Regions from separate parts of the Macrococcus sp. CoH-51_TC_04 genome, predicted to be linked through region 3. Evidence: riboswitches for the same ligand, from Rfam matches in the RefSeq annotation. Region 3 holds a riboswitch; each other region holds the start of a gene.
The links. Region 3 has a riboswitch for S-adenosylmethionine ahead of ACZ2V4_RS07185 (M20 family metallopeptidase). Riboswitches for the same ligand answer to the same signal wherever they lie in the genome.
Positions count from the first base shown of each region.

Region 1: another riboswitch for S-adenosylmethionine. It lies ahead of ACZ2V4_RS08195 (aminotransferase class I/II-fold pyridoxal phosphate-dependent enzyme); the one in region 3 lies ahead of ACZ2V4_RS07185 (M20 family metallopeptidase).
Region 2: another riboswitch for S-adenosylmethionine. It lies ahead of ACZ2V4_RS07820 (MetQ/NlpA family ABC transporter substrate-binding protein); the one in region 3 lies ahead of ACZ2V4_RS07185 (M20 family metallopeptidase).

Region 1 is NZ_JBVGOY010000007.1:109,910-118,139, reverse strand. It holds gene ACZ2V4_RS08200 (efflux RND transporter permease subunit) at 1-1,717, shown strand, start outside; SAM riboswitch class I at 1,782-1,882, shown strand; gene ACZ2V4_RS08195 (aminotransferase class I/II-fold pyridoxal phosphate-dependent enzyme) at 1,940-3,103, shown strand; gene ACZ2V4_RS08190 (hypothetical protein) at 3,138-3,455, opposite strand; gene ACZ2V4_RS08185 (MFS transporter) at 3,452-4,597, opposite strand; gene ACZ2V4_RS08180 (SE1832 family protein) at 4,679-4,837, opposite strand; gene ybaK (Cys-tRNA(Pro) deacylase) at 4,925-5,404, shown strand; gene ACZ2V4_RS08170 (metallophosphoesterase) at 5,394-6,455, shown strand; gene ACZ2V4_RS08165 (AEC family transporter) at 6,489-7,394, shown strand; gene ACZ2V4_RS08160 (glucose 1-dehydrogenase) at 7,433-8,218, opposite strand.
Region 2 is NZ_JBVGOY010000007.1:51,876-60,105, forward strand. It holds gene ACZ2V4_RS07815 (lactate/malate family dehydrogenase) at 1-577, opposite strand, end outside; gene ACZ2V4_RS07820 (MetQ/NlpA family ABC transporter substrate-binding protein) at 578-1,396, opposite strand; SAM riboswitch class I at 1,482-1,584, opposite strand; gene ACZ2V4_RS07825 (hypothetical protein) at 1,667-2,164, opposite strand; gene ACZ2V4_RS07830 (helix-turn-helix transcriptional regulator) at 2,157-2,366, opposite strand; gene ACZ2V4_RS07835 (MutS-related protein) at 2,457-4,082, opposite strand; gene ACZ2V4_RS07840 (NAD(P)/FAD-dependent oxidoreductase) at 4,311-5,489, opposite strand; gene ACZ2V4_RS07845 (NAD(P)H-binding protein) at 5,584-7,017, opposite strand; gene ACZ2V4_RS07850 (NADH:flavin oxidoreductase/NADH oxidase family protein) at 7,101-8,230, opposite strand, start outside.
Region 3 is NZ_JBVGOY010000006.1:73,234-81,463, forward strand. It holds gene ACZ2V4_RS07170 (PLP-dependent cysteine synthase family protein) at 1-669, opposite strand, end outside; partial or broken gene ACZ2V4_RS07175 (class I SAM-dependent methyltransferase) at 853-1,257, opposite strand; gene ACZ2V4_RS07180 (GrpB family protein) at 1,405-1,911, shown strand; SAM riboswitch class I at 1,981-2,077, shown strand; gene ACZ2V4_RS07185 (M20 family metallopeptidase) at 2,146-3,342, shown strand; gene ldmS (L-aspartate--L-methionine ligase LdmS) at 3,329-4,522, shown strand; gene coaW (type II pantothenate kinase) at 4,629-5,441, opposite strand; gene ACZ2V4_RS07200 (GNAT family N-acetyltransferase) at 5,585-6,400, shown strand; gene rpoE (DNA-directed RNA polymerase subunit delta) at 6,491-7,006, shown strand; gene pyrG (CTP synthase) at 7,149-8,230, shown strand, end outside.

The DNA of each region.
Region 1 (8,230 bases), on a different contig from region 3:
TGCTTATACAGTCGTATTTGCATTGTTGGCCTCATTATTAATTGCAATTACGATTGTACCGATGCTTGGACATACATTCTTTAAGAATGGTATTAAAGGGCATCATGATGATGAAGCAAAGGTAGGGCGTATTGCAAGTTTCTATCATAACGTATTAGAGTGGTCTTTAAAACACAAGCTTATCGTCTCACTATTAAGTATCGGCCTTCTCCTTGGTAGCTTGTTCTTAACGCCGTTTCTAGGGACGTCATTCATTTCAACAGGGGAAGATAAGTTTCTTGCATTAACTTACAAGCCTAAACCTGGTGAAACTGAAGAAGAGGTTGTAAAAAAAGGTGAGCAAGTTCAGAAAACTTTAGCTGAGAATAACGATGTAGTAAATATTCAGTACTCAGTTGGAGGAGAAAATCCATTTAACCCGGTTGCTACTAACGATATGGCAATGATGGTTGAATATAAGAAGGATACACCAAAGTGGGAAAGTGAAGCGGAACGTGTATTGAACAAAATCGCTTCTTTCAAACATGAAGGAACTTGGAAGAACCAGGATTTTGCAACGGGTGGTTCGACCAATACAGTAACGGTTACTGTTAACGGTCCATCGATGAATGAAATAAGACCGGTTACAGAGCAGCTTGAGAAAGAAATGAAAGACGTTAATACTGTTACGAATGTAAGTTCATCATTAACGGATAGTTATGATGCATATACATTAAAGGTAGATCATAACAAGTTATCTGAACGCGGACTAACTGCAGGTCAGATTGCAATGGCATTAAATCAACGTAGTGATAATAAAGTTGTCACTAAAATAGGTGATAATGGCAAGTCGACAGATGTTGTTCTGACAAAAGAAAAAGAATCAAAATGGACAAAAGATAAATTAGAGAATACAAAGATTACTTCACCACTCGGTAAAGAGATTAAGTTGAGCGATGTCGTAACGATTGAAGAAGGAAAGACGTCAGATACAATTAAACGTGAAGACGGTAATATATCGGCTACAGTAGAAGGTAAGATTAAAGGAAAAGATGTTAGCCAGGCTACACAAGATGTTGCAAAGAAAGTAAACGCATTAAAACACCCTTCAAATGTTGATGTACATATTGGAGGAACGAGTGAAGATATCGGCGAGAGCTTCTCTCAACTCGGACTTGCGATGCTTGCCGCTATCGGAATCGTTTACCTGATACTTGTACTGACATTTAAAGGAGGACTTGCTCCACTTGCCATATTATTCTCGTTACCGTTTACGATTATCGGGGTAATATTAGGACTTCTCGCGTTTGGAGAGACGCTTTCTGTACCATCGATGATTGGTATGCTCATGCTCATTGGTATCGTTGTTACGAATGCGATTGTGCTGATTGATCGCGTTATCAATAAAGAAGCAGAAGGATTATCAACACGTGATGCATTGCTTGAAGCAGCGATGACTCGTGTGCGTCCAATCTTGATGACTGCACTTGCTACAGTAGGCGCATTGTTACCATTACTGTTTGGAGGAGACGGCTCTGTGCTTATTTCTAAGGCACTCGCTGTAACAGTAATCGGTGGATTGACTTCTTCAACATTATTAACATTAATCGTTGTCCCTGTAGTGTATGAAATATTAATGAACTTGAAGCAGAGATTTACGAAAGATGAAAAAAAGATTAATCCATTTATACCAACGCATGATGCGTCAACACGTGTGCATATTAAAGATAATAGATAAAATATTCTGAATACAGTTGACGTATTGTTTGAACTATACTATAGTGATATCACCAATTAAATATTTCTTATCCAGAGAAGTGGAGGGAACTGGCCCTATGATACTTCAGCAACAGGCTTTAAGTACTGTGCTAAATCCAGCAAGCATATGCTTGGTAGATAAGTGCCACATCGGCGTCATTGCTACTGAAGCAATGACGCTTTTCTATTTTAAAAGGAGCGAATGTCTGTGAGTTCTAAATTATTAAGTTCAATACCTGAAAGTTATTTTGGTAAGACGATGGGTAGGAAGCTTGAAGTCGGGGATAAACCATTGATTAATACAGCAGTTGGTATCCCTGACCAACAAGTGGATCGTACGGTGCTGAAAGCTTTACAAGATGCCATTGTCAATCCTGATAACCATAGATACGGCGTATTCCGTGGCAAGGAGGCATTGAAGAAAGAGATTCAGAAGTTTTATAAAGATGTCTATGATGTTTCATTGGAGGATGATGAAATTTGTATTCTTTATGGTACGAAAAATGGTCTTGTTCATATCCCTACATGTGTCATTGAACCTGGTGAAGGTGTATTACTCCCTAATCCTGGATATACGGATTATCTTGCTGGTGTAAAGCTTGCTCGAGGATTACATTATGAATTGCCATTACACCCTGAAAATCATTACTTACCTGACTTTGATAATATAGATAAAGCGCAACTTAATAATACAAAGCTGATTTATCTTAACTATCCATCTAATCCAACTGGGGCAGTAGCGACTCAAGCATTCTTTGATGATACAATTATGCGTTTTAAAGATACTGAAACAAAGATCGTCCATGACTTTGCCTATGCAGCTTTTGGATTTAATGGTAAGAATCCAAGCATTCTTGCTTCACCTCATGCGAAAGAAGTTGCTGTAGAAATATATTCGTTATCTAAAGGCTTTAATATGTCCGGTGTACGTGTCGGATTTGCTGTAGGGAATAAAGAGATTGTGAGTGCTCTGAACTATTTTCAGGATCATACTCAAGTTGGTATGTGGGGCGTTGTACAAGATGCAGCGATAGCAGCACTTGAGCTAGGAGAACGATATCTAGAAAGTCAAAACAATATATTTAAAGCACGACGCGATAAAGTGACAGCGTATTTAAAACAACTTCAAATTCCATTTGAGCCGATGGACGGCGGTATATTTTTATGGGTACGAGTGCCAGACGGTTTTGACGGGGAAGCGTATACAGATTATTTATTAAAGCAAGAATCAATATTAGTAACTCCAGGAATCCCGTTTGGATCACGCGGTAAGAATTACATTAGAATCTCACTTGCGATTGATGATCTGTTGATAGATGAACTGCTTGAGCGCTTAAAAAATACAAAAGAATTATATATAAAATAAGAACTTACAAAGCATTACTTTGTAAGTTCTTATTTTATAGGTATATCGCACAAAGTACGATAATCATTAGCGCCATAACGATAGAGAAGAGATTAAGAATTAGCTTTGCTTTCTGGTCATTAAACTTAAATTTATAGTTAGAAATCTCTATATTTAAAAATAAACAAAGTGCAAGTAATGTAATCCAGAACTTTATCGTTCCAAGATGCATCAGTGCAACGAAGATGAAGACAACGAACACAGCACCAAGTATGATTCTTAAAAAATCCAGCAGACGCATGTTAATCATATAGATGCTTGTATAACTTACGATCAGATACATCATCATAAGTAAAATAATTAATATAATCATACGACTCTTCCTTTCTTATAATAAATAAATAGTAGGATTAAACCAAGTACGGAAGTGAGTGCACCGAAATAAAATGGCATTTCTAAATTTCTGGAAAGCAGTGCAGTAAATAACAAAGGACCGAGAATACGACCTAAACTATCCATACTGTAACTGATAGAAGTAAGTTTTCCCATTTTATTATTCGAAGTTTCTTTCGTCAATTGACTCGTCAGTAATGTTCTTACAAGGGCATTCCCAGACATAAGGAGCACAAGACAGAGTCCGGCATAAAATAAATTCATGGAAAAAGGCAGCATAATAAATGCAACAATTGTAATCAATTGTCCTGTTATGATCACTGGTTTTTCTTGACCGTGCTTCACTTTACGTAAGTACCCACCTTGTAATCCAGCATTAACAAGCCCGCCAATCATAAAGAGCATTCCCATTTGTGTTGCAGTAATATTAATCTTCTCTATTTCAAAGAGCTGAAATGAGCTCTCCATCCCACTCATCGTAAACGTCACAATAAATGTTGATAATAAGAGCATATAGATTGCCGGAGTTAACAGTTTAGTGTTCACAGTAGTCTGTTCTGTATCACTAGAACGCTGTAATGTTTCCTTAATAGTGAATAGACAGAACAAAGCAATAACGGTTAATATTGCAGCAGTTGCGAAATACGGAATCTGATAGCTGATTCCAGATAGTAGTCCTCCAACTGCTGGACCGAATATAAATCCAAGTCCAATCATCATCCCCATGAGTCCCATATATTTGTTGCGCTTTTCATGTGTGGTCATATCACTGACCATGCTCGTCGTAGTAGAGAAGCATGCCCCTGAGAATAGCCCTCCAAGAATTCGAGAGGTATAAAGCATAGGTAAGTTATCGATAAATAATCCGAATAATACGAAGCTTAAAGTAAAACCGATAAGTCCGATGATCAATATTTTCTTACGACCATATTTATCGGATAGATACCCCCAGACTGGTGCTACAATAAATGAAACGATGGAATAAGAGGCAAGCAGTAACCCCATATGAAATGCATTTAAATTTAAACTATGTACTAGAGCAGGTATTACAGGTATTACAATACTGAATCCAAAGTATATAAAGAACTGAATCATCATCAGCAGTTTAAATTGTTGTTTCATTGAATGCCCTCCTTAAAGCTATAGTACTATTGTAGCGAAAGTTAAGCTTAAATCCTATATTTTTATAATAAAAAAGAGCACTTACAGTTGTGCCCTTAATTGTGCAATCTGATTTTCGATTTCAACAAGTTTCTCTTCCAGTCGTGGAGAAGCCTGACCAGTAGACTCTACTTTTTCTAAATCGTTTTGAATACGCATATATTCTTCTTTTAGCTCTAAAAGTTGCTGGTTAAGATCCATAATATCCTTCCTTTCGCTCACTTTATATATGAAATATACCTTAAAATGATAATATAATAAAGAAACAAAGATTTGGAGGTATACATCATGACAAAGAAAATTAAGACAAATGCGTTGAGAAAGCTTGACCAAAAGAAGATAACATATGAAACATATACATATGAAGTGACGGATGAGTTAGACGGTGTTACAGTCGCAAATAAAATTGGAAAACCTTATGCTCAAGTATTTAAAACATTAGTATTGCACGGGAAATTAAATTATTATGTTGCAGTTATTCCTGTTGCAGCAACGTTAGACCTTAAATCAATGAGTAAAGTTGTCGGGGAGAAGAAACTTGAGCTCTTGCCTGTGAATAATCTTGAGAAATTAACGGGTTACATTCGTGGGGGGTGTTCACCTGTGGGGATGAAGAAGCTGTTTCCGACAGTTATCGATAGTAGTGCAGAGCAGTTTGAAGAGATTATTGTGAGTGCAGGACAACGAGGAATACAGATGCAAGTACCGCTTCAATCATTAGTCAATCTTATTCATGCGAAAGTGAGCCCGATTACACATGAGGATTAAAGACAATTATCTAAAATTAAATATAAGAAATAAACGTACGATTGTCACGAGTGATGTACATGGAAGGCCAGATTTATTAGAACAATTATTGAAGAAGGTGGATTTTTCACACGAAGATATTCTTATAATTAATGGTGATATTATAGATAAGGGACCCGACAGTATACAAATGATTACATATGTAGAACGTCTAATGGCGCAGGGCAATGTATATATGACATTAGGTAATTGCGATAAAATATTCGATGAACTGGAAGAAGCATTTCTATATGACTATATGGAGTATCGCTATACGATTGTTCATGAGATGCTGAAGCAGTTAGGAAAGACACGAGACGACTATTCATCACAAGGTGAACTGGCGAAAGAGCTTAGAACGAAATTTGAGCATCTTCATAATGTAGTGAAAGATTTGCCGTTGATGATAGAAACTGAAGATTATATATTTGTGCACGCAGGAGTCGATGAAGATTATATGGAGACGACAGAGCGCGATGCGCTGAATATGCCATTTTTCTATAACCAACCACATCAACTTGAGAAGACAGTAGTAGTGGGTCATTTCCCTGCTTGTAACTTTGTCGAACAAGGGGTATACCACCATAATATTAAAATCCATCCGAATCACAATACAATTGCCATTGATGGGGGTAATCAGGTCAAGACAAGTGGTCAGCTGAATGGACTCATCATCGAATCAGATGGGACATTGCACACAACGTTTGTTGATGATTATGAACAATGTATGGTTATCCAGTCATTTGATCCAGGACTTCAAATGCCGCATAGCTTTACCTATCCTGATTACAATATTACAGCTTTTGAAGGGGATGAATATTTTACTTATTGTGAGTGTGGTGAACACGATGGTTGTATGGTGAAAACCGAATTCATCGATTTCGAAGCACAACGATTAAAAGATGATTATACAGATTATTTCCACACGGTAGAAGCTGGAGCGTTCGTCAGCGTGATTCAGCGTTATACAGGTTATGTTCAGATTAAGAAAAATGGTATTGTTGGGTTTGTTCCGGAAGAAGTACTGGAATAGATACGTACATCAATACAGAAAGAAGGCTGATTTGTGACACAGACATTTATAATGATTATCGCTTTAATATTAACAGGATATTTAATGAAGCGCCTAAACTATATAAAAGAAGAAGAAGGCGGTGTTATTGCTAAACTTATCTTCAATTTAACATTGCCCTCATTGGTCATCGTAACATTAAGCAGCGTTAAGATTGAACCTTCTTTAATGCTCTTGCCTGTAATTATGGTAATCTATGTTGTTATCGCTAAACTGATTGTTATCATTCTATTTCTCAAGTACAATAATCAGATTAGAGGTTCTGTAGGAATGATGGCTGCGGCATTTAATATCGGCTTGTTCGCCTATCCTCTAGTTGGTGAGATGTTCGGTGCAGAGGGATTATTATATTTTGGGATGTTTGATATCGGTGGTTCCATCGGTATGTTTGGTATTACGTATTTTGTAGGAAATTATTTCAGTGAAGGTGGAGACACGTTTGACATCCGATATTTACTTATGAGCTTAATGAAGACAGTACCACTTATGACATATATCATCATGCTCACGATAAACTTACTAGATATACATATACCAGATGAAATCATTGAATTCTTTAAAATAATTTCACAGGCGAACATGCCTTTATCCATGATATTGCTCGGCGTATATTTAAACTTTAAGGTGGATACATATTATTTACCATTAGCAATTAAATATTTATGTTTCCATTATGGATTTGGACTTATTGCGGGGTTGATATGTTATTATACGTTACCATTTAATGAAATGTTCAGAACAACATTGCTTATTGGATGGCTACTTCCTATAGGAGTGGCAATCATTCCTTATGCAATACAATTTAAGTATAAAACATTACCGCTCATAGCGATGATCTCTAATATTACAATCGTTATTTCTATTATTATTTTATATATCTTTCAAAAGGTAATCTTATAAAAAAATATATAAAAGGATAAAGTGGCATTTGCGCCGCTTTATCCTTTTCCTCCCATAAACGAAGGATATTTTGTCATTCCGCCGTCGACATAGAGCGTTGTACCCGTAATATAGGCTGCCTGTGCGCTTGCTAAAAAGAGTGCCGCGTTGGCAACGTGTTCAGGTTCCCCAATAAAGCTCATAGGTATCATTCTTTCGGTTTCTTCACGTGTAGCAGGATCTGCAAATTTTTCTTTCGTATGTTCTGTAACGATAGCGCCTGGTGAGATATTATTTACTCTTATCCCTTGCGGGGCAAATTCCATGCTTAACGTTTCCATCATTAGCTTTAATCCGCCTTTACTTGCAGCATAGTTAACATAATTTGGCCATGGGATAACATCGTGCACACTTGACATATTAATGATGACACCTTTTTTATTTGATTCAGTGAAATGTTTAGCAGCTTCTCGGCTGCCGATAAACGCACCGGTTAAGTTAATATTCATGACATGATTAAAATCTTCTGCTGACATTTCAAGAGAAGGTGTTGCCTTTTCAAATCCAGCATTATTAATCATAATATCTATCGTACCAAAGTGTTTTACTGCTTCTGATACCAGTGCAGTGACTTCGTCTTCTTTAGAAACATCGGCTTGAATTGTAATCGCATCACCACCAGACTTTTTAATCGTTTTAGCAATTTCTAATGCTTCACTTTCACTTGAATTATAATTCACCACAACTTTACAGCCTTCCGTGCCGAACTTTTCTGCCATTGCTTTACCAATACCGCTTGAAGCGCCAGTAATAACGACAACTTTATCTTTTAAATCTTTATACATAAATCTCACTCC
Region 2 (8,230 bases), on a different contig from region 3:
CCTCTAACGCTATACCATGAATACGCGTTTTACTCCAGAGCGGTACAGCATGTGCTCCATGCTCTCCTATCACAAACCCTTCAACACTTTTAGGGTCAATGTTGTAATGATTTGCAATTAAAGTTTTAAAACGTGAAGTTTCTAATAACGTACCAGTACCTATCACTTTACTCTCCGGATAATACTTTGAAGCGATGTACGTCATCGCATCGACAGGATTGGAAATAATAACAAGCAAGGCATCGGTCGTTACTTCACCGATACGTGTAGTGATTTCTTTAATAATCACTGTATTCGCCTTTGCTAGCGCAGTGCGATCTGGAATTGATGTATCTGTCTTTGTACTGGCCGCTATAACGATAACATCCGCATCCTTTAAATCCTTATATGTTCCCGCATAAATATTGATATGATTCGTGACACCAATACCTTGACTGTGCAAATGATCCATTGCCTCTCCAGTCGCAACATTTTCGTCACTATCAATCAAGACAATCTCGTTAAATACGTTCAAATACTGTACGTCAGTCAGCACTTGACTGCCCACACGTCCAACACCAATGATTCCTAGCTTCATCTACTTCCCTCCATATGGAATGACGTCTTTGTTGAATTCCTTATTAATATAATCTTTCATATCTTGAGACTGAAGTACTTCAATCAAATCCTGAAACTTCTTGTCATTCTTATGGCCTTTTTTAACAGCAAGAATATTTGCAAATGGTGAAGATTCATCCTCTAACGCGATGGCATCTTTATGCGGTGTAATCCCATTATCAATTGCGTAGTTAGAATTCATAATTACTGCAGCCCCTTCACCATTACGATACGTCTTCGGTAAGAATTCTGCGCTTTGTTTGTTATTAAACTTTAGATTCTTTTTATTTTCAACGATATCAGTAAAGTATGCATCTTCAATCTTTACGCCTTTTTTCAGCTTAATCACACCTTTATTGACAAAGAATGATAAGAAACGCCCTTCTTCAGCCGGATTACTTGATACGAAGATTTCAGAGCCAGATGGAATTTCATCTAAGTTCTTATACTTCTTACTATAAACCCCCATAGGCGTAGTGAACACTTTCCCTACTTCTTCAATATCATAATGATGCGTCTTTTTCTCAGCTTTCAAGTATGGCACATGCTGGAATAAGTTAGCATCAACATCGCCTTCTTGCAGTAACTTATTCGGTACTTTATAGTCATTGACAATCTTAACTTCTACGTCATATCCTTTTTTCTTCATCGCAACCGCTGCATGTTTAACAACTTCTCCATGCGGTGCAGGGGAAGCTGCAACAACAATCTTCTTATCCTCTTCTTTTTCAGTTGAGCTACAGCCTGCTAAAGATGCAGATAATATGACTGCACTAATTAAACCTAATACTTTTCTCATGCATAGTTTCCTCCTAATTTTTTAACTCAAATAAAAAATCCCGTGGACAAGAACAAGTCCACAGGATAAATCGCTGTATAGTCTCGTCTCATCTTTACAACTTACGTTGCAGGAATTGGCACAGTGTTCATTAAGAATCTGCTGCCGAGGTTTCATAGGGCCTGTCCCTCCACCTCTCTGGATAAGAGTTAAAATATTTTGTTTTATTTATTGATTACTATCATAATTAAACATCTTAATGATGTCAATGAATATTTTGAAAATTCTATTTTAATCCTTTAATAACTTTCTATTTCTAACATAATACGTTAAACACATAATTACAGACATAAACAGCAATATACCTAGTACAATGGGTTTGGTCACAAAATTATCTGGAACTAAAAATATAACAGCTGTAAATAACGGTAACAGTATGCTCAACCAAGTATAAGAACGTTTCATCGATTCATATGTCACAAAACTCATTCCTTCATCGTGATCATTAATCTCAGGAACTAAATTAATTTTTCTAAACTTTTTCTTTGCCCATACGAGAAATATTGTACTTACAGCCATCAATATCATATTAATTATCACTGTCGCAATGATAAAGTACAAAAACATATCACCATACTTGTATGGGTTGATATGAACAGAAAACAATACATCACCTTCATTAATCGTATAACGCATAACCATACTCAGTGGGATAATCAGTAATCCAATACACACAATACAGACTAGATTAAATAACGGATAAATTCTTTTAAATTGTTGTTCATTCATCTTCAATATCCTCCAATTCAAAAAGATCTTCAACTTTACATTGAAATACATGACAAATCTTTAACACTAACGTGATAGACGGTGAAATCGTACCTTTTTCGATAAAACCAATCGTCTGTCTTGTTACACCAACTCTTTTCGCTAACTCACTTTGATTTATATTAAATTTAGCGCGGTACTCCTTTAAATGAGACTTTAGCATGTTGTTCACCTCACCACTAATGTACATTATACTTAACATTATGTAAAGTATTTTTAACATATATAATAAAAAGCACCGCTTATCCGGTGCTTAAGTCCCTACATTCAGTTGTTCTAATTGTTTAAGCTGCGTTTTTGCCTGGTTATATATACTTTCTGGATAATTGTGAATACGCATAAGTTCTATTGCATTCGAAGTCGTTGTAACACCTTTTCTGATTGTATAGTCAAATGTTATATCATTATCTTCAGTCAGTGTTTCTTTAAAGTAATAAAAATCAAAGTGTGTCAGTATCTCAGTTAATTCAATATCATGTGTCGCTGCAAATAATAAACTGTTTTGATGTAAATTCAAATAGTCTAGTATTGCAGTTGCTGAAGCAATGCGTTCTTTCGTATTCGTTCCGCGCAATATTTCATCAATGAATATATACGTCGGTAATGTCAATTTAAGCACTTCTAAGAGGCGCTTTACTGATTTAATTTCTGCGATAAAGTAACTATCACCTTTCGCTAAACTATCTTCTAAATTCATTGAAGTGGCTATGATTCCTGGTTGATACACAAATCTTTCACTTGTCGATGTATTCAGACCTTGAGCCATTACTAAATTTATCGCCATCGTTTTCATAAACGTAGATTTCCCCGAGGCATTAGATCCTGTTAACAGTACAGAATGCTTATACTTAAAATCATTCGCTACAGCACGATCAAGTAACGGGTGATACACTTCCTCCGCTTCAAGCACTTTTTCTTCAGCCGCTTCAGGAATAGCGTAATATGGTAATGTTGTTCGCCATAAAGCAGTACTATAACTTGCATCTGCTTGTCCTACTACTTTGAAATATGAAGCGAAATCTTCTTGATGCTTATGAAGTATCGCAAGCGCGCGATGATACAAATGATAATCAATTAAAAACATCTGCTTAATCGCATTAATCATTGTAAGCGCAATGTTCCCTTCATTCTTATTATCATTTAACATAAAATAGCTCATCCACTTAACGGACTTCATCTTACTATCATTTGATTTACGGCCGTTCAACTTCATTATTTCGTTTGCCGTATCAATAATCTTAATTGCATAGAATAAATCGTTATAAACGAGATCACTTTGCGACTGAAACTTTACTGATAGCCCCATAACGACACCCATTGCAAGGATTACACTGAATATACCAATAGAAACACCGAAGTAGAACATAGCTAAACTCAGTATAGGTAAGAAACTTACGAGTATCATCAGCTTGTTGTAGTGCTCTTTTTCCTGATAATGCACTGTAAACCGGCTTGCATCATTATTCGCATTTCTACCAAGCTTCGCTAATATAAATGACAATTTCTCACGATATCTTACATCCTCAGTAATCCTATTCAACATTGTTTCATCAACATGATGTCCCGGGAAATTACGCAGTAACGTATATGTATATTCCTCACCAACAGATGTAAAGTGATAGTTTATACGATGAAATAACTGATCCATACTTAGATCATTCCATGTAATATCATCAATACATCGTGCCTCTTCTTTACTAATATGCTTATAATAATGATCAAACATAATATGATTGCCTTTTTGTTTGAAAAGTGTCGCCTGCTTGTTAAACAATGTTTTTACTTTACGCTTCAGTTGAATACTGTCATAGACACTATAACCAATACCTATACCAATTAACACGATTGTTATTAATACATAAACCCAGAAACTCTGCATGCTGAACCTCCGTTAATTTTCTAAATCACATCTAAAACATATGCACGAGATTATTAAAAAACTCTGGTTCATTCGTTTTAATAATTTCTAATAGTCTCGTAGCCACTTCTTATACATATTATACTTAATTTTCTGATAACAATAAATATCAATTTACAATTATATACAAAATTAAAAACCAACTCTGTCTCGCAGAGTCGGTTCTCTATGTCATCTTTCGGTTCAATATTATGCTTTGCCTTTCAACAAGGCATTCCAGTACATCAATGGTATCCCACGTTTCTTCACTTGATATAATAACGGATTCGTCTTCCCTTGATCTATCGGCATAGACTCCTTCGGTTTCATATCATATCCAAATTCCGCTATAAAAGCCTGACCATATTCTGTTGCTATTGGACAAGCTGTGGAACCATCATAATGCGCTTTTAACTGTTTGCCTTTTATCTGTGAAAGTAGATTACTGACAAGTACGGGCATCTGTTTTCTTACTGCCGCTCCCATCTTTATGGTTGGTAAATTCGTACAGTCTCCGATACCAAATACATTTTGATGACGAACATGTTGTAGCGTAAATGGATTAACATCCAGCCACCCTTGTTCATCGCTTAAGGTCGAATTTTTCACAACATCTGGCGCACTCATAGGTGGTGTTACAACAATCATAGAGAAAGGTAATGTATATGTTTCTCCTGTAGCCCATTCTTTAAATGTCGCTTCTTTCTTGTCACCGTCTACCTTAATCAATTCTTGATTGAGTTGATATTCAATATGCTTATTATTTAAATGTTCCTCCATATATCGTCTATATTTTTCCACAGGAAATAATGTGTCTTTCCCTGATTTAAAAATAAGATGTGCCTTATTATCTTTCTGATCACGAATAAATTCATCAAAGGTAAACAATGTATTTTCAGGAGCAACTCCGCCTTTAATTACTGATTTCGGTTTCGTTATTATTACATTACCTGTCTTGGTTTGCTTTAATAATTCATAGGTATAATCTGTATAATCATAGAGGTAGTTTGTCGTAACACCATTTCTGCCTAGCGTCGCTTCAAGTCCCTCTATCTCCTGAAAGTCTAATTGTATGCCAAGTGCGACGACGAGATATTCGTACATAATAAAATCATCATTATCTAAATACACTTTACGCTCTACAGGCTGAATACGAGTAACACGTTGCTGGATGTGGTCAATTGTTTTAGGGATTACACGTGACATGCTTTTTACTGTACGTGTCTTCTTCTCTTCACCTGAACCAACGAGAGGCCAAGCTGGCTGATAAGCATGTTGATCTGCATGATCGATGATAGCGATATCCTTTATACCAGACTTCAATAATCTGCTTGCACTTGATAACCCACCTGCACCTGCTCCGAGAATCACTACTTGATATTTCTTCATTGTTTCCCTCCTAGTAAGTTTATTAGTTATTATATACCCTATTAAATTAACGATATGAATAAAAAAACACTCACCTTTAAGGTGAGTGTAAATCTTAGTTATCTTGTAATGTCATTGTTTTATCTTCGAGATACTTAGAATCCAAGGTTTTCGCTAAAATCTTAGTCTCAAGACCAAAGAGTTTCATCACTAACAAATGCACACGTGCTTGAGTAATTGTGTATACAAACCAAGGTAGCGATGGTTCATATTCGTGGATTGCAATTATACACTCATTCGTATCAAGGATACGTCTGAATTCAAGTCGTGCTCTGCTGCTTTCGTTTACCTTAGCAAACTTACCGCCTTTTATATAGAACAACACCCTATCTTCTGATGATTTCTTTTGTGATTTTTCCAGGATAAGGATAGGGTCTTTGAAAATTGGTAATGAAATATTCAATACTTCATTTTCAATCGAAGTATTGATAAATGAGTAACCGATACGTGATAACCAGTTAACATAATAGTTTGCCGTTTGCTCAATCGTCCAGCTTGAAGGGATCGTAATACGTTGAACAGACTTAACGTCATTCTTTTGAAGCTGTTTCGCAATAGAAGGTGCTTTTTTCTTACCTTTCTTCTCATCATCACTATCTTTTAAAGCAGTCTCAATACTTTCTTTTAACGGTGTCGGTGCATTGGATATGCCTTCTACATAATTCTTCTTAGAAGGTGTCATATCATGCACGAGACTATCAATTAATGGATAAACAAGTTCCTTAGATTCACCAGCGATTAATGCGACAGGTAACTTTGTAATCCATACTGGAATGAACGGTACATCAAGCATAGGTAATTTCTTCTTCATAGCTGATGCAGTGGCTTCAAACATTCCTTTGTAATCCGTTACTTCATGATAGATATCAATCTGTTCATTTTGTTTCGGTTCGCGCTTAACTAATGTTGCTAATCCTTTAACTACATCTTTTAAGGCAACAGGTGCTGTTTTACTATATGCCCACTTCGGAAGCACGAGCGCAGGCAATCGTTTTGTCAATTTCTTCAGAATCGGAAATGAAGAACCCTTTGGTCCAATAATCAGCCCTGCACGTAATGTCGATACAGGGACACCGTAAGAGCCCAGAATCTTCTCACATTCTTTACGACTATGTAAGTGATTTGATAAGTTCTCATCCTCTTCGTCCGGCATAATTCCACTCATAAAGATGATATGTTTCACACCTTTGTTCTTCGCCGCACGGCCAAAGTTATCTGCTAATATTGCATCCATATCCATAAATGAACCTTGAGTTAATTTCGCAGAGGGTATCATAGAGTGCACGAGATAAATTGCTGTATGCACGCCTTCCATAGCTTCTTCAATATCCTCAAGTGCATAGAGATCCACTTTCTTCCATGTTACGTTCTTTTCATCTTCTTTATTATCTGTACTTCTTGAAGCAGCTACAATGTCATAGTCTTCTTTCAATTGTTCCAATAAATTTCCGCCGATATAACCTGAAGCGCCTGTTAATAGTACCTTCATTAAACGTCCTCCTATTCTATAGTATTAGTCCATACCCCATCTGATCCATCTATAACCGGTATAATAAATTTAATCTTCTGTATCTATCTTCTTCTTTTCGAAAACGCCTTCGCACCATGTGTCTTAGCGAGCTCAAATAGCGGACTCCATGCATTCGTATGCACTACAGGCTTCTGGTTATTGCCTAATCTTCTGATTTGCTGTTCGTAGTACGCTAAGCCAACAAAGCCTCCAATCATTTTATCCAGGGTTTTAACCTTGGTCGTCAGTCTTGGTAAAGTAACATCCTCATACGTTCCTTCACGCAGCTGATTTGGAAGCTCAGGATTCAGTACAAGCGGACGTCCAATACCGATCATTGATACGTTCGTCTCTGTGATGGCATCGATCATGCTTTGCTGCTTACGGAACCCTCCAATCACAGAAATCGGCACCTCTACCATATCACTTACTTTCTTTGCATAGTCCAGGAAGTATACTTCTCCGTCACCCATCATTTCCGGCTTCTCATAATCTCCACCTGAAATTTCGATATGATCGATTCCGAGTTCATCCATCTTCTTGATTACAGTGATAGAATCTTCTAGGGAGAACCCTTTGTCACTAAAGTCCGTTGAATTGATCTTTAAGCTGATCGGAAACTCTTCACCTAACGCCTCGCGCATACCCGTATAGATTTCCACTAAGAACTTCATTCGTTTATCTAGTGTCCCCCCGTATTCATCAAAGCGACGGTTATCCCTTGCTGATAAGAACTGACTCACTAAATAACCGTGAGCCCCATGTATCTGAACACCTGTAAATCCTGCTTTCTTAGCGATTACTGCAGTAGTTACAAAGCGCTCTATCGTCTCTTTAATCTCATTCAATGTCATCTCACGTGGTGGGTTAAATCCACTGCCGGCATCCCCATTAATGGGAATAGCACTAGGAGCTACAGGCTGTTGAGATACCGACTTTGGACTTTGTTTACCGGGATGATTAATCTGCATCCAGATATGGCTGTTATTACGTTTACCGGCTTCAGCCCAGCGCTTAAGTATATCTAGATCTCGCTCATCTTCTACAACGACATTCCCCGGCTCACCAAGATAACGACGATCGACCATAACATTGCCGGTAAGCGCCATACCGATACCTCCATCAGCCCAATGCTGATAGGCATTAACAAGTGCTTCTGTCGGGCGATGGTTACCGTCTGCCATACCTTCAC
Region 3 (8,230 bases):
TTCTGTGCGGTGACTACCAGATTCTCCACCATTTAATATCGAACCTTCAGGCTCTACGATAACGCGATGACTTTCTTTGAAGTGCTTTGCAAGACCTGTAAATGTTCCTCCACTGCCTGCACCAGCAACGATTGCATCAACCTTCCCAGCATCTCTTTTTATCTCCTTTGCCAGTTTATCGTAGCTTGAAGGATTATCTGCTGATTCAAATTGATTTGTATAGAATGCACCGGTTTCTTGAGCGAATTTCAGCGCTTCTTCGCGTGCGAAGAGCATTCCTTTTTCTGTAGGGGTATTTACGATTTCAGCCCCTAATGCATGCATGATGCTTTGTTTTTCGATGCTGAATTTCTCGGGAACATAGACATGTAGCTTTAATCCATACTGTTGACAGATGAGTGCAAGACCAATTCCTGTATTACCAGCTGTAGCTTCAACAACTGTACCGTTTTGAATATCACCACGAAGTAAAGCCTGTTCTAAAATGTTGACACCCAGTCTGTCTTTTACAGAGCCGCCCAGATTATAGAACTCAAGTTTTGCAAATAGACGGTTTCCTTTATTCAGTGGAAAATGCTTAAGTTCCACTAGCGGTGTATTACCGATTAAATCAGCAGGAGTTTTTACTTTTTTTTTAGTTAATATTTGAAGATGAGCGAAACGATTCATCTGAGTGGATTGATAATCAAATCCCAAGTCGTTGGCAATCTCTTCCATTGTCTCCTTTAATGGATAATATTCTCTTTCCAGATCTTCGACAAGATTATGGTAACCTCGTGCGTCATAATGTGATTTAATCTGTTCTTTTTCATCTAAGGAATTGAACATTGTGTCCAATATAATGATGTTTCCATCTTCGGAGAGAAGCGGCTTATAAAGGGCAATCGCTTCTTTCTTTTCTTTATCTGTAAGGTGGTGAAAAGCAAAAGAAGAAATAAATGTATCTTTTTCTCTAGCATTGAAGTTCAGGAAATCGCCACGTTCGAACGTAATACCTGTCTTAGCCTCACCTAACTTTGTCATATCAATACTTGGTTCTACAGCCTGTACGTCCAATCCGCGCTGTAATAACATGTTTGTTAAATTCCCAGTTCCAGGACCAAATTCTGTTACGCGTTTTCCTGCGTGTTTTGTTGCTTCTTCTATCATAAAATCATAGTTTGAGAATACATCTTTATATTCGGGATTTTGTCCTGTTACAGCATCATCATAATCTGATGCCCATGCTTTAAAGATGTCCATAAAAGGTAAACTCATCGGTACACTCCTAATATTATTATTCTTATCAGATAACTCGGGATTAATAATATCATGAATTTATTATTTACTCAATATAATAGTTTGTGAATTTGTGTGCAAAGAAGTATAATATTTTAAAATGTATCTAAAGAAGGAGGGGAAAGGATGAAACAAGTGATGATAGTACCTTACGATAGTATATGGCAGCACCTTTATATAGGCGAAAAGAAAAGAGTGCTTCAGAAGTTAAAAAATATTAGTGCGATTCATCATATTGGGTCTACTGCGGTACCAGGTATGGACGCACGTGCGACGATAGATATTGCTGTAGAGGTGAAGCATGATATTGAAGAACTAAAGTTAGCTGAACTTGGATATCATTTAATCTGTAAAGAAGTATGTTATAAAGTATATGCTACAAAGGATCATCAATTTCATCTTTTTGTGTATAAAGAGGCAGATGAAGAATTATTGAAACGCATTAAGTTAAGAGATTATTTTCGAACATTTTCAAGTGAGAGAGATCGTTATAGTGCGTTCAAATGGGAACTTGCAAGAATTTATCCTTTTGATTTCTCTTCGTATAAAAAGGCGCGGGACATCTTCTTGACTGTAATTGAAGTTAAAGCGATGAACTGGAACGGATCGAACGAAGTACAGATATTCGGATAATATCTGAAAAATAAGTTATCTTATTGACAATCATGCTTTAAAGCTCTAATATAATTGATAACAATTAAACACTTATCGAGACGGACGGAGGGACAGGCCCGCTGATGTCCAGCAACCTGCAATATGTAAGGTGCTAATTCCTGCAGCTTATGCTGACAGATAAGACGTATAGACATCCTTATCTGAGGGTGTCTTTTTTATTAAGTGGACTTAATTGAATTTAATTAAGGGGTAATGACGATGAATGAACAAAATGTACTTAACTATATTGAATATAATAAAGAGGAATTTATTAAAATAAGCCACCAGATTCACGAACGCCCGGAACTTGGAAACGAAGAGTATTTTGCGTCTAGTTTACTCATCAAGACTTTATATAACGAAGGATTCACAATTGAGCGTGATATCGCAGGCCACGAGACAGGATTCATTGCGACATTTGAAAGTGAACATGAAGGACCGACGATTGCATTCTTAGCGGAATACGATGCTCTGCCTGGACTTGGTCATGCATGCGGACATAATATTATCGGAACATCAAGTGTGCTTGCAGGCGTGAGCATTAAAGAATATGTTGAAACGCACGGTGGTACGATTAAAGTATTTGGTACACCAGCTGAAGAGGGTGGTGTGAATGGTAGTGCAAAGGCGTCGTATGTTAAAGCTGGATTATTCTCTGAGTGCGATGTTGCTTTGATGATACATCCAGGACACGAGTCATATCGTACGGTGCCTACACTTGCTGTAGATGTATTTGAAGTCGAGTTCTTCGGTAAGACCGCACATGCTTCTGAGAATGCTCATAATGGGATTAACGCACTGGACGCAATGATCAGTTTCTTTAACGGGATTGCGCAGCTTCGTCAGCATATTCGAAAATCTGATAAAGTACATGGTGTAATATTGGATGGCGGCAAGAGCGCGAATATTATCCCGGATTACACGAAGGCAAGATTCTACACGCGCGCAATGAGTCGCAAGGAACTAGATGTGTTAACCGGCAAAGTTGAACGTGTTGCTGAAGGTGCTGCACTTACTGCGGGTGCAGAGTATAAGCTGAATCACATTCAAAATGGAGTAAATGAATTTATTCGTAATGATTTGTTAGATGATCTATTTGAACGTCATGCTAAAAAGCACAATGAGGTAATATTACATGATGATTTTGGTTTTGGATCAACAGATACAGGGAATGTGAGTCATGTTATCCCAACAATTCATCCGCATATAAAAATTGGGCCTTCAAGCCTAGTAGGGCATACTGTTGAATTTAAAGATGCTGCTGGTAGTGCACATGGAGATCATGCACTGATTCAAGGTGCTAAAATAATGGCGACGATGGCATTAGAACTCATTGATAATCCGGATGAATTAAAAGCGATAAAAAATTTACATACAGTGTTGAAGGGGAAAGTCTATGACCACCAATAAATTAAATATTTCACTTACGATGCGTGATCTGTATGGTGATAATGTGCTTTACACATCACGACCAAGCTATGGTTTTAATCCGTGGCTACAGCCTGAAGAACATCAGTCGAATTTATTAAGTGCCAGAGAATTAATCATTGCAGAGATGCCTGTTATTGTTCATAAAGCAACGGTAACTGAGAAGACATGTGAATTATTTGGCGCAGCGGGAGTAGCGATGCCCAAAACATATATCACGTATGAAACACGTGAAGAGTATGAAAAGGCTTTAAAAGAATATGCCGAGACAGGAAAGATATTCTTCCAATATGCGCACGAGACTGATATTGTGGACAATGATGATTATGTTGTACCACGAGACATATTTCTAGATTTAAACAACAAATCACTCATCCATAAATGGACGGGTGGAGAGTATCTTCCAAAACGCGAAATTGTAAAAATTGATGATTTCCAAACACGTGTACGTGAATGGACGCTTCCTTTTGTTATTAAGCCGGGTGACGAACATCCGACAGCAGGTGGATATGGTGTGATGCTATGTTATACAGAAGATGATGTGGAAAGTTCGATAAAACGCGTGCAGGCGGCAAGTGGTACCGAGCAGTTGATTATCGAACAATTTGTTGAACCTATTAAAAATTACTGCGTACAATATGCGTATAGCGAAGAGAAGGGCATCACATTTTTGGGTGCATCGCTTCAGATGGTAGAAAAATACGGTAAATACAGAGGTAATACAACAGATAGGAATGTACCTGAATCTGTAATTGAAGCCGGTAGAAAGATTATGAAGAATGGTGTCGATGCGGGCTATAAAGGGATTGCAGGATTTGATATATTAGTAGATAAAGATGATAATCTGTTTGCAATTGATTTAAACTTCAGACAAAATGGATCAAGTTCATTATTGTTACTGGATGATGTACTAAAAGGGGACTATAAAAAGTTCCTTGCCTATTACTCTGATGGTGATAATGCAGCATTCTATGAAACAATTTTAAACGAAGTAAAGAGTGGTAACTTATTCCCATTAGCATATTATGATGGAGATTATAGAGATAAAAATGCTTTCCCGTCACGCTTTATTTGTATATGGTATGGTGATGACGAAGCATTCATCGATCAAAAAGCAAAACAATTTGAACAACGTTTAAAAGGTGAAGTTCATGAAGACTAGAAAAAGTAGTATATTTGCAGCATCGGTAATTAGTGCGACATTGCTGCCGATGCTTGTAAGTTTAATAAAGGTGCTTAAAAAATAACGTAAAGGCTAAGCCTTTACGTTATTTTTCATCCATCAACCTAAGTGTGCCCACAGCACCTGAATATTCTCCGTTTTCGATAAAGTAAGGTTTGAAGTTACGTAATTTAGTATAATTTACGACGATATCCTGCAATAATTTGTTGTCCAGAAAACTAGAACCGATGTAAACAACATATTCTGCTCCAAATTCTCTAGCTGCATGGATAGATACTGTCGTCACTGTTTCTCCAACGATTCCGAGGACAGAAGCAATCTTATCTGCATCTGTAAAGCTTTCGGTGTCTTTGTTGTGAAGTACGTTCCCGAAGTTAGCGGCTGTAAGATCGCCTGGAATGGGTGTTTTATCACCTTTATAAATATGTTTTACTTTAAGATCGATAATATCGCGATTACCAGCTCTAGCTGTTGTAACGATATCTGCAAAATCTTCTTTCCCAGTCAGTAAGTATGAGAGTCCCATCATCATACCTCCACCTGCACCTGTTCCGCCTGCACGAATTTGTTTATTCTCATCAACAAAGTGGATGGAAGTTCCTGTGCCTACATTGCTGAATACAAATTTATCGAGATACATATTATTTTCATCTAAAAAGGATTGAATCCCTTTAAATGTCGCATCAAACTCAATTGATTGAAATGCATCATGTGAAATAAGACTATTTAAATAAGTGGCTTTTCCGCCTGTTAGAGCTACTTGTGCATCTGGCATAGTGTTAAGCCATGCTGCAACGCGTTCAATGTCTGTAGATTGTTCTTTTTTATATGTAAATGTATCGTTTTCAAGGATAGCAATTTTGATTAAGGTACCACCTGCATCGATTCCTATTTTCATCATAAACCTCACATTTTTTATTTTATCTTATCATATAAGGTGATGCTTAGCAGTCAAAAAATAAACTTTCATGTTCTAATATTTAAAAAATGGGTAAAATATATTTAACAAAATAAATTGCAATGTACGGAGGCAAAGAGATAATGGAATTCTTAGGTTCTAAAATTAAAATTGTACAGTATAAAGAAGACTATCGTGAGGCATTAGACCAGTTCGAATTAACAGAGCGTCAAATGATTTATTCTTCTTTACCGAAAGAGGTATTAGATGAAGGGTTGATGGATCCGGATCGTAGACCGTGTGTTGTGCTTAATCGTGACGAAGAGGTTGTAGGGTTCTTTGTGTTGCATCAGCATTATCAACATGAAGGATATGATACGCCGATTAATGCAGTATATGTCCGTAGCTTATCAATCAACAATAAGTTGCAAGGTCATGGCTATGGCACTGAAATTATGATGAATATTCCTGAATTTGTACAAAGTGTATTTCCGGATTTCGATCAACTCTTCCTAGTAGTTGATGCAGAGAATCAGGCTGCATGGAATCTATATGAACGTGCCGGTTTTCTTCATTTAGCGACGAATCCTGAAGGGCCAATCGGAAAAGAGCGTCTCTATTATCTAGATTTAGGTGCCGATTATGTTTCGAAGCTACGACTCATTAAAGACGAAGAGGTTATTCGCCTTGAAAGAGATGGTCAGTTTGTTGGAGAAATTGAATATACAATTGAAGATACTACAGCTCACCTCGTATCGTTTAATATACAGCAAGATGTAGACGTTATTAAACAAAATGTATTGAGACAGATCGCTACTTTCCTTCGTCGTAATTTTGAAGCAGTAGATAAAATTGAGATCGATGTGTCAGGTGATGATGCCGCGCTTTATTTAAGTAATAACTTTGTAGCGATGGATACAGCAAATACACAAGTATTAACGAAGTTAATTAAATATTAATAGAGAAATTTTGAATAATTATTGCGCTTTTTGGAAGTAATTTGTTATGATGTAGTATAAACACTTTAGAGTTCTGAAAGGACGAATATAATGAAAATCTCTGAATATACTAAAGAAATGATGGACGAAAATTCTTTTATCGACTTAGCTTACATGGCTTTAAGCGAAAAAGGTAAAGAAGTAAACTTATACGAATTAATCGATGAGTTTAAAGCCATCGGGAATTATTCTGATGAAGCAGTAGAAACGCGTGTCGTACAATTCTATACAGACTTAAACACAGATGGTAGATTCTTATCTACTGGTGAATATATGTGGGGTCTGCGTGACTGGTATTCAGTGGACGATATTGAAGAAAAGATTGCACCAACTGTTCAGAAGTTTGATATTTTAGATGAAGAAGACGAAGATTCACCGAAGATCGCCTTATTAGGTGAGGATGAAGTGGAAGATGAACTTGATCTATTACCGACTGATGGTGACGAGGAAAATGTTGACACTGAAGATGAAGAAGTGGAAGATGAATTAGATGAGGCAGGTCTTGTTGTTGAACCGGATGAAGAATTCGAAGAAGAAGAAGACGAATTTGAAGACGAGGAAGAATAATCATAGTTGACAATCTTCTTAAAAATGATTATTATTTTACTTGGGCTCCTTAATTTAAGGACGAACGTATAAACTATACGCTCCCAATGTACTTACTGTGCATGGGAGCGTTTTTTATTATTTTAATTTCCAGGAGGTAAACATGACAAAATTTATATTTGTAACAGGTGGCGTTGTTTCATCATTAGGTAAAGGGATTACGGCAGCAAGTTTAGGTCGTTTATTAAAGAATAGAGGACTTAAAGTCACGATTCAGAAATTTGATCCATATTTAAATGTTGATCCAGGTACGATGAGTCCTTATCAGCATGGAGAAGTATTCGTAACAGATGATGGAGCTGAGACTGACCTTGATTTAGGGCATTACGAGCGTTTTATCGATATCAATTTAAATCAGTATTCTAACGTAACTGCAGGACGTGTGTATTCTCATGTATTAAAGAAAGAACGTCGTGGAGATTATTTAGGTGGTACTGTTCAGGTTATCCCTCATATTACAAATGAAATTAAGTCACGTTTACTGCTTGCGGGGGAATCTACGAAAGCTGATGTTGTCATTACTGAAATTGGTGGTACAACAGGAGATATTGAGTCATTACCATTTATCGAGTCTATCAGACAGATTAAAAGTGACTTAGGTCGTGAGAATGTAATGTACATTCACTGTACTTTACTGCCGTACATTAAAGCAGCTGGTGAAATGAAAACAAAACCAACTCAACATAGTGTAAAAGAACTTCGTGGATTAGGAATTCAGCCAGATATGATTGTTGTGCGTACAGAATATGAAATGACGGAAGATTTACGTGATAAAATTGCGTTATTCTGTGACATTGATAAAAAATCAGTAATTGAATGTCGCGACGCAGATACGCTATATCAAATTCCTGTAGCATTACAAGCACAGCATATGGATGATCTTGTAATCGAGCGTCTAGGACTTGAAGCAAGTGGAGAAGCAGATCTTACAGAATGGAATAAACTTTTGGACACTGTGCGTAACCTAGAAGGCAAAGTTAAAATTGCATTAGTAGGTAAATACGTGGCGCTTCAGGATGCATATCTTTCAGTTGCTGAGGCATTAAAACATGCGGGATATGAATTTGGAAAAGACATCGAAATCGATTGGATTAACTCAGAAGATTTAGATGTAACAAACTATAAAGAACGTTTACAAGATGCTGATGGTATATTAGTACCGGGTGGATTTGGTGAACGTGGTAT